3 regions of the Weizmannia sp. FSL W8-0676 genome follow, and region 2 is predicted to be linked to each of the others. Evidence: riboswitches for the same ligand, from Rfam matches in the RefSeq annotation. Region 2 holds a riboswitch; each other region holds the start of a gene.
The links. A riboswitch is a leader RNA that binds a small molecule or an ion and turns the genes downstream of it on or off. The one in region 2 is predicted to bind thiamine pyrophosphate.

Region 1: linked by a shared signal. The riboswitch ahead of tenA (thiaminase II) and the one ahead of NST20_RS07275 (ABC transporter permease) in region 2 are both predicted to bind thiamine pyrophosphate.
Region 3: linked by a shared signal. The riboswitch ahead of NST20_RS02965 (MTH1187 family thiamine-binding protein) and the one ahead of NST20_RS07275 (ABC transporter permease) in region 2 are both predicted to bind thiamine pyrophosphate.

What each region holds. Positions count from the first base shown of each region.
Region 1 is NZ_CP151954.1:704,035-707,313, reverse strand. It holds partial or broken gene NST20_RS03350 (IS1380-like element ISBco2 family transposase) at 1-28, opposite strand, end outside; partial or broken gene thiW (energy coupling factor transporter S component ThiW) at 306-824, opposite strand; gene tenA (thiaminase II) at 864-1,640, opposite strand; TPP riboswitch at 1,677-1,766, opposite strand; gene NST20_RS03335 (TIGR01777 family oxidoreductase) at 2,027-2,932, shown strand; gene NST20_RS03330 (hypothetical protein) at 2,980-3,279, opposite strand, start outside.
Region 2 is NZ_CP151954.1:1,500,200-1,503,478, forward strand. It holds gene NST20_RS07265 (MFS transporter) at 197-616, opposite strand; gene NST20_RS07270 (MFS transporter) at 514-936, opposite strand; TPP riboswitch at 1,346-1,457, shown strand; gene NST20_RS07275 (ABC transporter permease) at 1,704-2,468, shown strand; gene NST20_RS07280 (ABC transporter substrate-binding protein) at 2,480-3,279, shown strand, end outside.
Region 3 is NZ_CP151954.1:624,731-628,009, forward strand. It holds gene NST20_RS02960 (amidase) at 1-1,106, shown strand, start outside; TPP riboswitch at 1,211-1,314, shown strand; gene NST20_RS02965 (MTH1187 family thiamine-binding protein) at 1,396-1,719, shown strand; gene NST20_RS02970 (ABC transporter permease) at 1,670-2,467, shown strand; gene NST20_RS02975 (ABC transporter substrate-binding protein) at 2,464-3,279, shown strand, end outside.

The DNA.
Region 1 (3,279 bases), 800 kb from region 2:
TTCTTGAGACAGGAATGATATAATTCACCTTAAAGGTGCCCCCTTTCTTGGTTATTGTTTTTTCTCAAAATCAATTATACCAAAGGATGGGGCACTTTTTTATTTTAAATTACTATTTTACTTTCGTAATCTGGGATTATAGCAAAATGGCATGCAATGAATGGGACTATGCCGGAGTGCGTCATAATGCCAACAGCATCAGGCTCTGTTTTCAAGAGCCTGATTTTGCTGGCATGGATTTTGACCGGCTGCTTGCAACCTGTATGTACCGTGGCAAATGCCTTCAATCCTCCGTGGTGCTTCGCTCAAAGCTTACGGTTGCTTACGGTATGATTGATCATTCTGTCCCACCCTTTATTTTTTTGTAAAACTTTTATCAAAACATAGCCAAAAATGGCCCCTGCAAAAGAGCTTAAAAAGAAGGCAGGGATAAATCCGAAAAGCGTTGACGCTTGGCCGAGTAAGAAAACAGCAATGGGATAACATGCCAAGGCACCGAGAATGCCTGTCCCCATGACCTCCCCAACAAAGGCAAAAATGAGCTTATTCGTCTTCGCGTACAGATAAGCTGCCAAAAACGCGCCGATCATGCTTCCCGGAAAGGCAAAAATACTCCCTGTCCCAAGCAAGTTACGTAAAAGCGAGGATATAAAAGCTTGCGCAACCGCATAACCGGGGCCGAGCAGAACAGCCGAGAGTATGTTGGCAAAATGCTATACCGGAAAAATTTTTGCAAAACCTACCGGGATATAAATCAAGCTGCTGGATACAGTTGTGATAGCCGCAATAACTGCAGTTGCTGTTATTTTTTGTGTTTTTCTCATTAGAACCAACCCTCCCTCCTTTTTAGTTGCGAATGAAAATCAGACCGGCCAGTCTTGTTTTTTATCGTTCATATCCCAAAATAAATACTCATACTTTGAGGCTATTTGGAAATGGTGTTCTAAGACTGCCAGTTCCGTTTCTGATTTTCCGCTTGCCAGTTGGTCCATTAAGTCAATTAACCACTGCGTTCCGGAGCCGAACGTTTCTGAAGAATAGGTTTCGATCCATTTCTTGTAAGGATTGGTCTCCAATGTGTCTCGATGATTTAATTTCAGCAGTTTCCCAATTTCCCAATAATCCCAGGCACACGGCAACAAGCAGGCAACAAGTTCAGCCAAGCTTCCATTGGCGGCCACTTGCAGCATATAACTTGTGTAAGCAAGATTGGCCGGCGTTGGTTGAGTTGCTTCTAAATCCGTGCGTGTAATGCCAAACTCGGCAGCGTATTGGCGGTGCAGTTCCATCTCAAAATGCAACGATTCATGGAGAACCGCAGCAAATCTCGTCATCATGTCCAGGTTACCCGCTTTCACAACACCCATGGCAAACAGTTTTGCGTACTCAACTAAATATACGTAATCCTGCTTTAAATAATAGATAAATTTATCTCTTTCTAAAGTTCCGTTCCCCAGTCCCACGACAAAAGGATGGTTATGGTTTTTCTCCCAAATCGGCTGGACATTTTGATATAGCCTTTCTGTAAAAGATCGTTTCAACAATGATTCCTCCTTGTTTACCGGGAAACCGATTGCGGTTTGCAGGCTGGTTTCTCCCTTTGCCCTAAGCAGCTTCAAAATAAAAAACCCGCCCTCCATCGGAAAGCGGGTGTATCAATTACAAATCATCAGGTGTAATTTCATTACCTACTTCCCTACGCTAGTACGAACTAGATCAGGTTCTAAGGGTACTTCTCAGCCAATCCGGCGCCCCTAGTAGACGATTGCGAATATTCATTTTCATTAATTTTACCATATCATAGTCCCGAATTTTGTGCAACAGGAGATTTATCATCCTAATCTTGATTAAAATGTCGTCTTCCATTAACTTTTTAATATCGGGACTGCTCCGGGAACATCACAGAAGGCTTTTTCCCATAAACAAGGACGAATGAGTTGGAAACCTTGATTTTTCATCATTCGTGCCCATTTATTCCTGACTTAAGTTGCAAACCGTGGTGAAATTTGCAGAACGGAGGGCAAAAATGAGGATTGTGATCGCTGGTGGGACCGGATTTATCGGGCGGAAATTAACGGATATGCTTCTTCGCGAAGGGCATGAAGTGGTCATTTTAACAAGGAAAGACAAGCAGCCGGCAAATCGTGTGCAGTATGTAAAATGGCTGGTGGAAGATGCTTCTCCCGAAAATGAAATAGGGAATGCGGATGTATTCATCAACTTGGCCGGCGTGTCCATAAACGATGGAAGATGGAGTGCCAAACACCAAAAACAAATTTATGAAAGCCGGATGTGCGCAACAGATGAAATGTTGCGCATCCTGTCTGCCATGCCGCGCAAACCGGCAGTGCTGGTCAATGCAAGTGCAATCGGCATCTATCCGCCATCACGCAATGCTGTGTATACTGAAAAATCATTGCAAAGGGCAAATGATTTTCTTGGCAGGACGGTATCGGGTTGGGAAGCCAATGCGAAGCAAGCAGAAAAACATGCCATCCGTACTGTCTTATTGAGATTCGGCGTTGTGCTTGGAAAGGAAAACGGAGCACTGCCCCTTATGGTATTGCCGTATAAATGGTTTGCTGGCGGCACAGTCGGTTCCGGCAATCAATGGGTCTCGTGGGTGCATATAACAGACGTAGTAAGATCGATCTTATTTGCTATTAAAAATGAGAACATCCGCGGCCCGGTCAATGTCACTGCCCCTTCGCCTATAACGATGAAGGCATTTGGCAAAACCATTGGTGCTGTTTTACACCGGCCGCATTGGCTTCCCGTACCTTCTTTTGCCTTGAAACTGGCACTCGGGCAAAAAAGCAGCCTTGTGCTTGAAGGCCAGCATGTACGCCCGGAAGTCCTCATGCAGGCAGGATTTGAATTCATGTTCCCGACGCTCCGGCAAGCTTTGGAAGATTTGCTTACAAATCCATAAGGGCAAAAAAGTACAGGCAACGAACGCCACGGCAGAAGGGCCCCTCTTCACACGCGCATAAAAATAAAGGTCTCCCAACAGCCGTCTTCCGCTGTTGGGAGACCTGGTTTCATCCTGATGGTAGGTCCCTGGTCTTTGTATTTCATTTCAACAGATACTAGAGGTACATGGCTATCCATTTGAAATCTGATACGCTTCTTTGCACCCCAGCCTGAAAAATACATCATTCGCGATTTTGATTTTCTGCACGCGCTTTTACTAGACTTTCCAACCTTCATTACCGTTTTCAATGTCATCAATGGCTGGCATTTCCATTCAGACACCACGTCCGGAAAATGCGCATGAAC
Region 2 (3,279 bases):
ACTTGGTAAGGATACTGACAGCTTTGGCCGAACTTTAAATGCAAGGGTTTTATAAAAAATGCAGGAAAAACTTTGCACTCTAAAGCTGATTCAACATACAGAGAGGACAGAATAAAGCATTTTCGCAGATGCATTCTCCTATGATATTGAGGTAGAGCTTGCTGACAAATCAGATACAAGCCATAATCGGATTCGTTCAGCAAGCCCTTATTAATATCATGGCCTGGGAATCAGAAATTTGCAAGGCCAGTATCATGGTACAAAAAACGATCAGACCTATTTTTAACACGGGAAAACCGGAGAGAAAGCGAAATCCTTCAGTTAGCGAGACCTTTTCCCGATGTTCTAGATCACTTTTTACCGGGCTCTGTAATGTTGGCGCCTTGATTCCAAACAGCAGGAGGGCGGAGAGGAAGAAAGAAATGGCATCAAGATAAAAAGCGCCTTTGATTCCGGTCAGGCTGATCAATGCGCCGCCTGCTACCGGCCCGATGATTTTGGCACTGTTATTGATCATCTCGCTTGTGCCGATTGCCGCCTGTATTTGGTTTTCACCAACAACTTGGCGAAGCAGGCCGCTTTCTGCAGGGGTGAAGACGGCTGAGAAAAAGCCCAAAAAAATAGAAAGATATAAACTTGCCAAAGCGAAACGGAAAAAGCAATCCCGAGCACACAACCGCAGCGGGCGAAATCCGAGAAGCTCATCAGCACTTTACGGTTAAACCGGTCTGCCAGCCAGCCGGCAGGGGATCCAAATAAAATTGACGGCAGCACCATGCATAATGTAATGCCTGCCATTGCAATCGGGTCGGCGTGCCACTTAAATGCCACTAATGCAAACAATGCAACAAGATGCAGCCAGTCGCCAAGATTTGAAACGGTTTGCGCACTGATTAAGAATAGAAAGGAATGATTTTTAAAAAGCGAATGCTTCATTATGCTCCTCCTTAAATGACACATGTGTCGTTTTTATAATTATAAGCGACATTCGTGTCATTTAACAGACTATTTTCGTCTTTTTCATAAAATTGGTTTTTTTGTGAGCATACAAGCACGAGAAGAGGGGGCGATGTGGTTGTTTCCGTCAGCACTTGCAACCGCAGCCGCTGTCGTATAAATATCTGAATGGCTGTCTATTCAGTTTACGATGACGGAATGAAGCGTTAAATGAGCTTATATATCGTGAGTATCATCATGATTGAAAATTTTTGCAGTTTTTTTCGGGATTTTTGGAAAAACAGGAGCCCTGACTGGGAGCCGATAATTGAACCAATCACCATAGAAAAAAGCCTGCACCACTTTACACAGGCAAATAGAAAGCCTATAATGGAAGAAAGTGAATATTTCAGACTACTAGGGGTGCCCGGATTGGCGGGCTGAGAGAAAAACATTTGGTTTTTCAACCCTTTGGACCTGATCCGGATCATGCCGGCGTAGGAAAGTAGGGATTTTGGGAAATTTTCTTGCTTATTAAAGTCAGGTCTTTTACAGGCCTGGCTTTTTTCTGTTGGAAGGGAGGGAAAATAGCTGCTTTTAGGGCGGTAACCGGAAAAACCTCGTCAATGACGACGGGCAGGAAGAAATAAAAACAAAAAGTAGGTGGAAGATTGCTATAGCAGGAAAAAATTCAAATGGTTGAACGGGCTTTGGAACGGTTTGCAGCTTGTACATATTGGAAGTTCGGATGAAAGGAGGTTTCCTAAATGAAGTGGCGAAAATGGCTGGGGGATTACGGACTTTTTTGCGTTACGATGCTGGTCTTGATAGCCGGCTGGCAGTGGGTCATACAGAAAGGGGTGATCCCGTCTTTCATTTTGCCGTCCCCTACCCAAATCTATGCATCTTTCATAGAAAATCACAGGCAACTAATAAATGTGCATTTGCCTGCGACAGTGGAGGAAGTCGGCATCGGTTTTCTTTTATCTGTTGCGGGTGGAGTGATGATCGGTGTCATCATGTATGTCTCCAAAACGGCTGAAAAAATCTTTTATCCGTTTCTTGTTATTTCGCAAACGATCCCGCTTGTCGCCGTATCACCTGTTTTTATGATGTGGTTCGGCTATTCAGTTTGGAGCAAGGTAGCGATTATTGTGTTAACGGCTATCTTTCCGATTGTAATCAGCACTTTTGACGGATTAAAAACCGTCGATCCCGCCTATCTGAATTTGTTTCGGACAATGGGCGCCAGCCGTTGGGATATTTTCCGAAAACTTTCTGTCCCGATGGCCCTTCCCCAATTTTTATCCGGCTTGAAATTATCGGTTGTATATTGTGTCAGCGGGGCAGCGATCGGAGAGTGGCTTGGCGCAACTGCGGGGCTTGGCTTTTTTAGCAAGCGAATGTCTGGGTATTTGCAGTCGGGCGCTGTTTTTTCGGCCGTTTTTCTTTTGGCTGCACTCGGCATGGGATTATTTTTGCTTATTTATGGGATGGAAAAAAGCTTATTGAAAAACAGAACAAAAATTTAGGGGGATTTTCAATGAAGAAACGATGGGTAATGGTCGCTGTACTGGCGTGTATGCTAGGTGCCTGCAGCAATCATTCGCAGCAAGCAACGAAACATGCGCAAAAAGTAACGATTATGCTGGATTGGTATCCAAATGCGGTTCATTCTTTTCTTTATGTAGCCAAGGAAAAAGGCTATTTTAAAGCGCAGGGTCTTGATGTCAGCATCAAAATGCCTTCTGACACAAATGACCCGTTAAAACTTGCGGCTGCGAATCGAATTGATATTGCATTAAGTTATCAACCCCAAGTGTTAATCGCGCGCGATGAGAATATTCCGGTCCAATCTTTTGGCACCGTCGTCCGCCATACGCTGAACCGTGTGATGGTGCCAGCTTCAAGCGGCATCCGCTCACCGAAAGACCTGGCGGGCAAAACGGTCGGCTATTCTTCCATTCCGCTGGAAGAAGCAGCCGTGCGGACAATGGTCAAAGCAGACGGGGGCGATCCGGACAAGGTGAAAACAGTGGATGTTGGCTATGATTTAATCCCTGCTCTGACAGCCCGTAAAACTGATGCGATCGTCGGCGGTTTTGTTAATCATGAACAGCTGCTGCTGGAAAAGGAAGGCGTACCCGTTAGAGCATTCAATCCGGCAAAATACGGTGTTCCGGATTATGCCGAACTCGTTTTCATCGCAAACGAAAATAAGCTGAAACAGCAGCCAGACATTTTTAAAAAATTTCTTGCTGCCGCCGAAAAAGGCCAGCAATATGTCAAAAAACATCCGGAAAAGGCGCTTGCCATTTTGTTAAAACATGAAGATGCCTCTTC
Region 3 (3,279 bases), 880 kb from region 2:
AAAATATTACGGAACCTGAACTTTACGGTCCGGCGCGAAATCCGTGGAATCCCCATTTTTCACCCGGCGGCTCAAGTGGCGGTTCCGCGGCTGCGGTGGCTTCCGGGATGGTACCGGTTGCCGGTGCAAGCGACGGCGGCGGATCGATCCGCATCCCTGCTTCTTTTACAAGTTTAACAGGATTAAAGCCGACAAGGGGAAGGACACCGGTCGGTCCGGGCCGCGGACGGCAATGGCAAGGGGCGGCTATTGACTTCGTGCTGGCAAAAACAGTCAGAGACAGTGCAGCGCTCCTCGATGTGCTGCAAACTGTGGAACCCGCTGCTGCTTTTCAAACGCCGCTTTTTCCGGGATATGTACAGGAACTAAAACAGAGCGGAACGAAAAAATACCGGATCGCATTTTCGGTTGCATCGCCAGTCGGGACGCCTGTCAGCCGCGACGCAAAACAGGCTGTCTATCAAACAGCAAAATGGCTGGAGCAGGAGGGCCATCTTGTGGAAGAAGCCGAAAATGGCGTTGACGGCAGGCGGCTGATGGAAAACTATTATTTAATGAACTGCGGGGAAATGGTTGCGGAACTTTCGGATTTGGAAAGCGCACTTGGACGCCCGCTTACGGAAAAAGATATGGAGCCGGTTTCGTGGGTCTTGTATGCTGCCGGGAAAAATGTCACGGCGGCGGAATACGCAAAGAGCCTTGCGGAGTGGGATAAAGCCGCAGCACAAATGGCTGCTTTCCATGAGACTTATGACCTGTATCTCACGCCTTCAACCGCGTTTCCGGCACCGAAAATCGGGGAACTTACCCAGACAGGGAAAGAGCGGGATCGATTGTTTGGCGTCACCGGGCTCCCGAAAGAAAAGCAGCAGGCGCTTGTCTATGAAATGTTTGAGCCGAGCTTAACGTTTTCCCCGTTTACGCAGCTCGCTAATTTAACCGGGCAGCCGGCGATCAGCCTGCCGGTCCATATAACGGCGGCCGGGCTTCCTTTCGGAATACAGCTGGTGGCGCCGAAAGGAAATGAACATTGGCTGCTGGATGTCGCATATGCGCTTGAACAGTCGGAACTTTGGGTTGGCATGCAGGGGAATCCCTGCCTTTAAAGCATAAATGAGGGGCTTTGTGCAGGCCCGGACGTTCTAAGGAATTGAAGGATTGAAAAGTGTTTGCCAAAAAGGATGGTTTTCATGTTACAATAAAATTACAAGAAAAAAAGCAGGGGAGCCGGTTTTGGCTGAGAGGATGCCGTTTTGCATCGACCCTTCACCTGATCTGGATAATGCCAGCGTAGGGAGTCTCATATTGAAGCATGTTTCGGCATGTTTTGGATGGACAGGCTTTCTTGCGCATGCAATGAAAGCTTTTTTATTTGAAAAAAAGGAGGAAAATTTGATGGAAAAATCGAATCAAGTAACGGTTTCTTTTTCAGTTGTTCCGCATATTAAAAGTGATGACTTATACGGTGTCGTAGACCGCGCGATCGAAGTTGTTCAAAACGCCGGCGTACGTTATGAAGTCGGGGCAATGGAAACGACGATGGAAGGCGATCTTGACGAACTGCTTGGGATCATCAAAAAAGCGCAGGATGCTTGCGTCCAAGCCGGTGCGATTGATGTCATCACATCGATCAAAATCCATTACAGGCCAAGCACCGGGGTGACAATGGATGAAAAAATTGCAAAATATCGCGAACAAGCGCCGCAGCCGGTTCGTTAACACGGCGCTCACGGCTGCCTGGCTCATTTTTTTGCTCTTCGTCTGGCAAGGGGCAACGGCCGGCTTTCATATCAGTGAATGGATGCTGCCAAAACCGACGGAAGTATGGCAGGAATTGAAAAATCTACAATGGATGGTTTGGCCCAATATTTGGCAAACTGCAAAAGAAGTATTGATCGGGCTTGCCTTTTCCATTATGATTGGCGCAGCGATTGCCGTTTTTATGGATATGGTTCCCGTTTTCCGGATGCTGGTCCGGCCGCTACTGGTCGTTTCGCAAACAATTCCGATTGTGGCGATTGCGCCGCTTTTCATCGTCTGGTTCGGATTCGGGCTCCAGTCAAAAGTTATTGTGGTCATTTTAATCTGCTTTTTCCCGCTGGCATTGAGCATCCTGGAAGGGTTTCAAACGGTGGATGATGACTTGGTGAAACTGTTAAAGACCATGCATGCATCAAAATGGCAAGTTTACAGGAAAGTCAAATTTCCGGCTGTGCTCCCTTACTTTTTTTCCGGTTTAAAAATTGCCGTTACATATAGTGTGATGGGTGCCATTATCGGTGAGTGGCTCGGCGCAAGCGAAGGGCTCGGCGTCATGCTGACAAGGGCGACAAAATCTTTTATGACTGCCCGCTTGTTTGCCATCTCCGCTGTCATCATTGGGCTCACATTTCTTTTATACGGCGCTGTTGAATGTTTGCAAAGGCTATCCGCACCATGGGTATATCGAAAGGAAGATCATCAATGAAGAAAATTTTAATCATGTTGCAGGCGGCCGTGTTGCTGCTTGCTGCCGGATGTGCCGGCAGCGGGCAGAAGGACAGCAGCAAAAAAGCGTTGCAAAAGGTGACGGTTGTGCTGGACTGGTTTCCGAACACCAATCATACCGGCCTGTATGTGGCTAAAACAAAACATTATTTTCAAAAGCAGGGCCTAGATGTGAAAATTATCCAGCCGGGAGACAATATCACGGCTGAACAGATGGTGGCCTCCGGGAAAGCGGATTTCGGGATCAGCTATCAGGAAAATGTCACCACGGCAAGGACGGAAGGAATCCCGATTGTATCCATTGCCGCGATCATCCAGCACAATACTTCCGGCTTTGCTTCTTTGAAAAAAGACAACATCACTTCTCCGAAAGATTTTGAAGGTAAACGTTACGGCGGCTGGGGTTCGCCGTCTGAAGAAGCCGTCATCAAAACGGTCATGGAAAAATACGGCGCCGACTACAGCAAAGTAAAAAATATCGTGCTCGGCCAGACGGATTTTTTCAAATCAATCGGACGTGAAGCGGATTTTGAATGGATTTATTACGGCTGGGACGGCATCCAGGCAGAGCGGAACGGGAAAAAACTGAATCTTATCATGGTCAAAGATCTCGACCCTGCGCTTGATTATTACAGCCCGGTCATCATTACAAGCGAAAAACTGGCCAAGGGGGATAAAACCCTTGTCAAATCATTTATGAAGGCTGCGGCGCAAGGTTATACATTTGCGATCAAGCACCCGGAACAGGCTGCCGATATCCTGATTCAGGACGTGCCGGATACAAATAAAGGG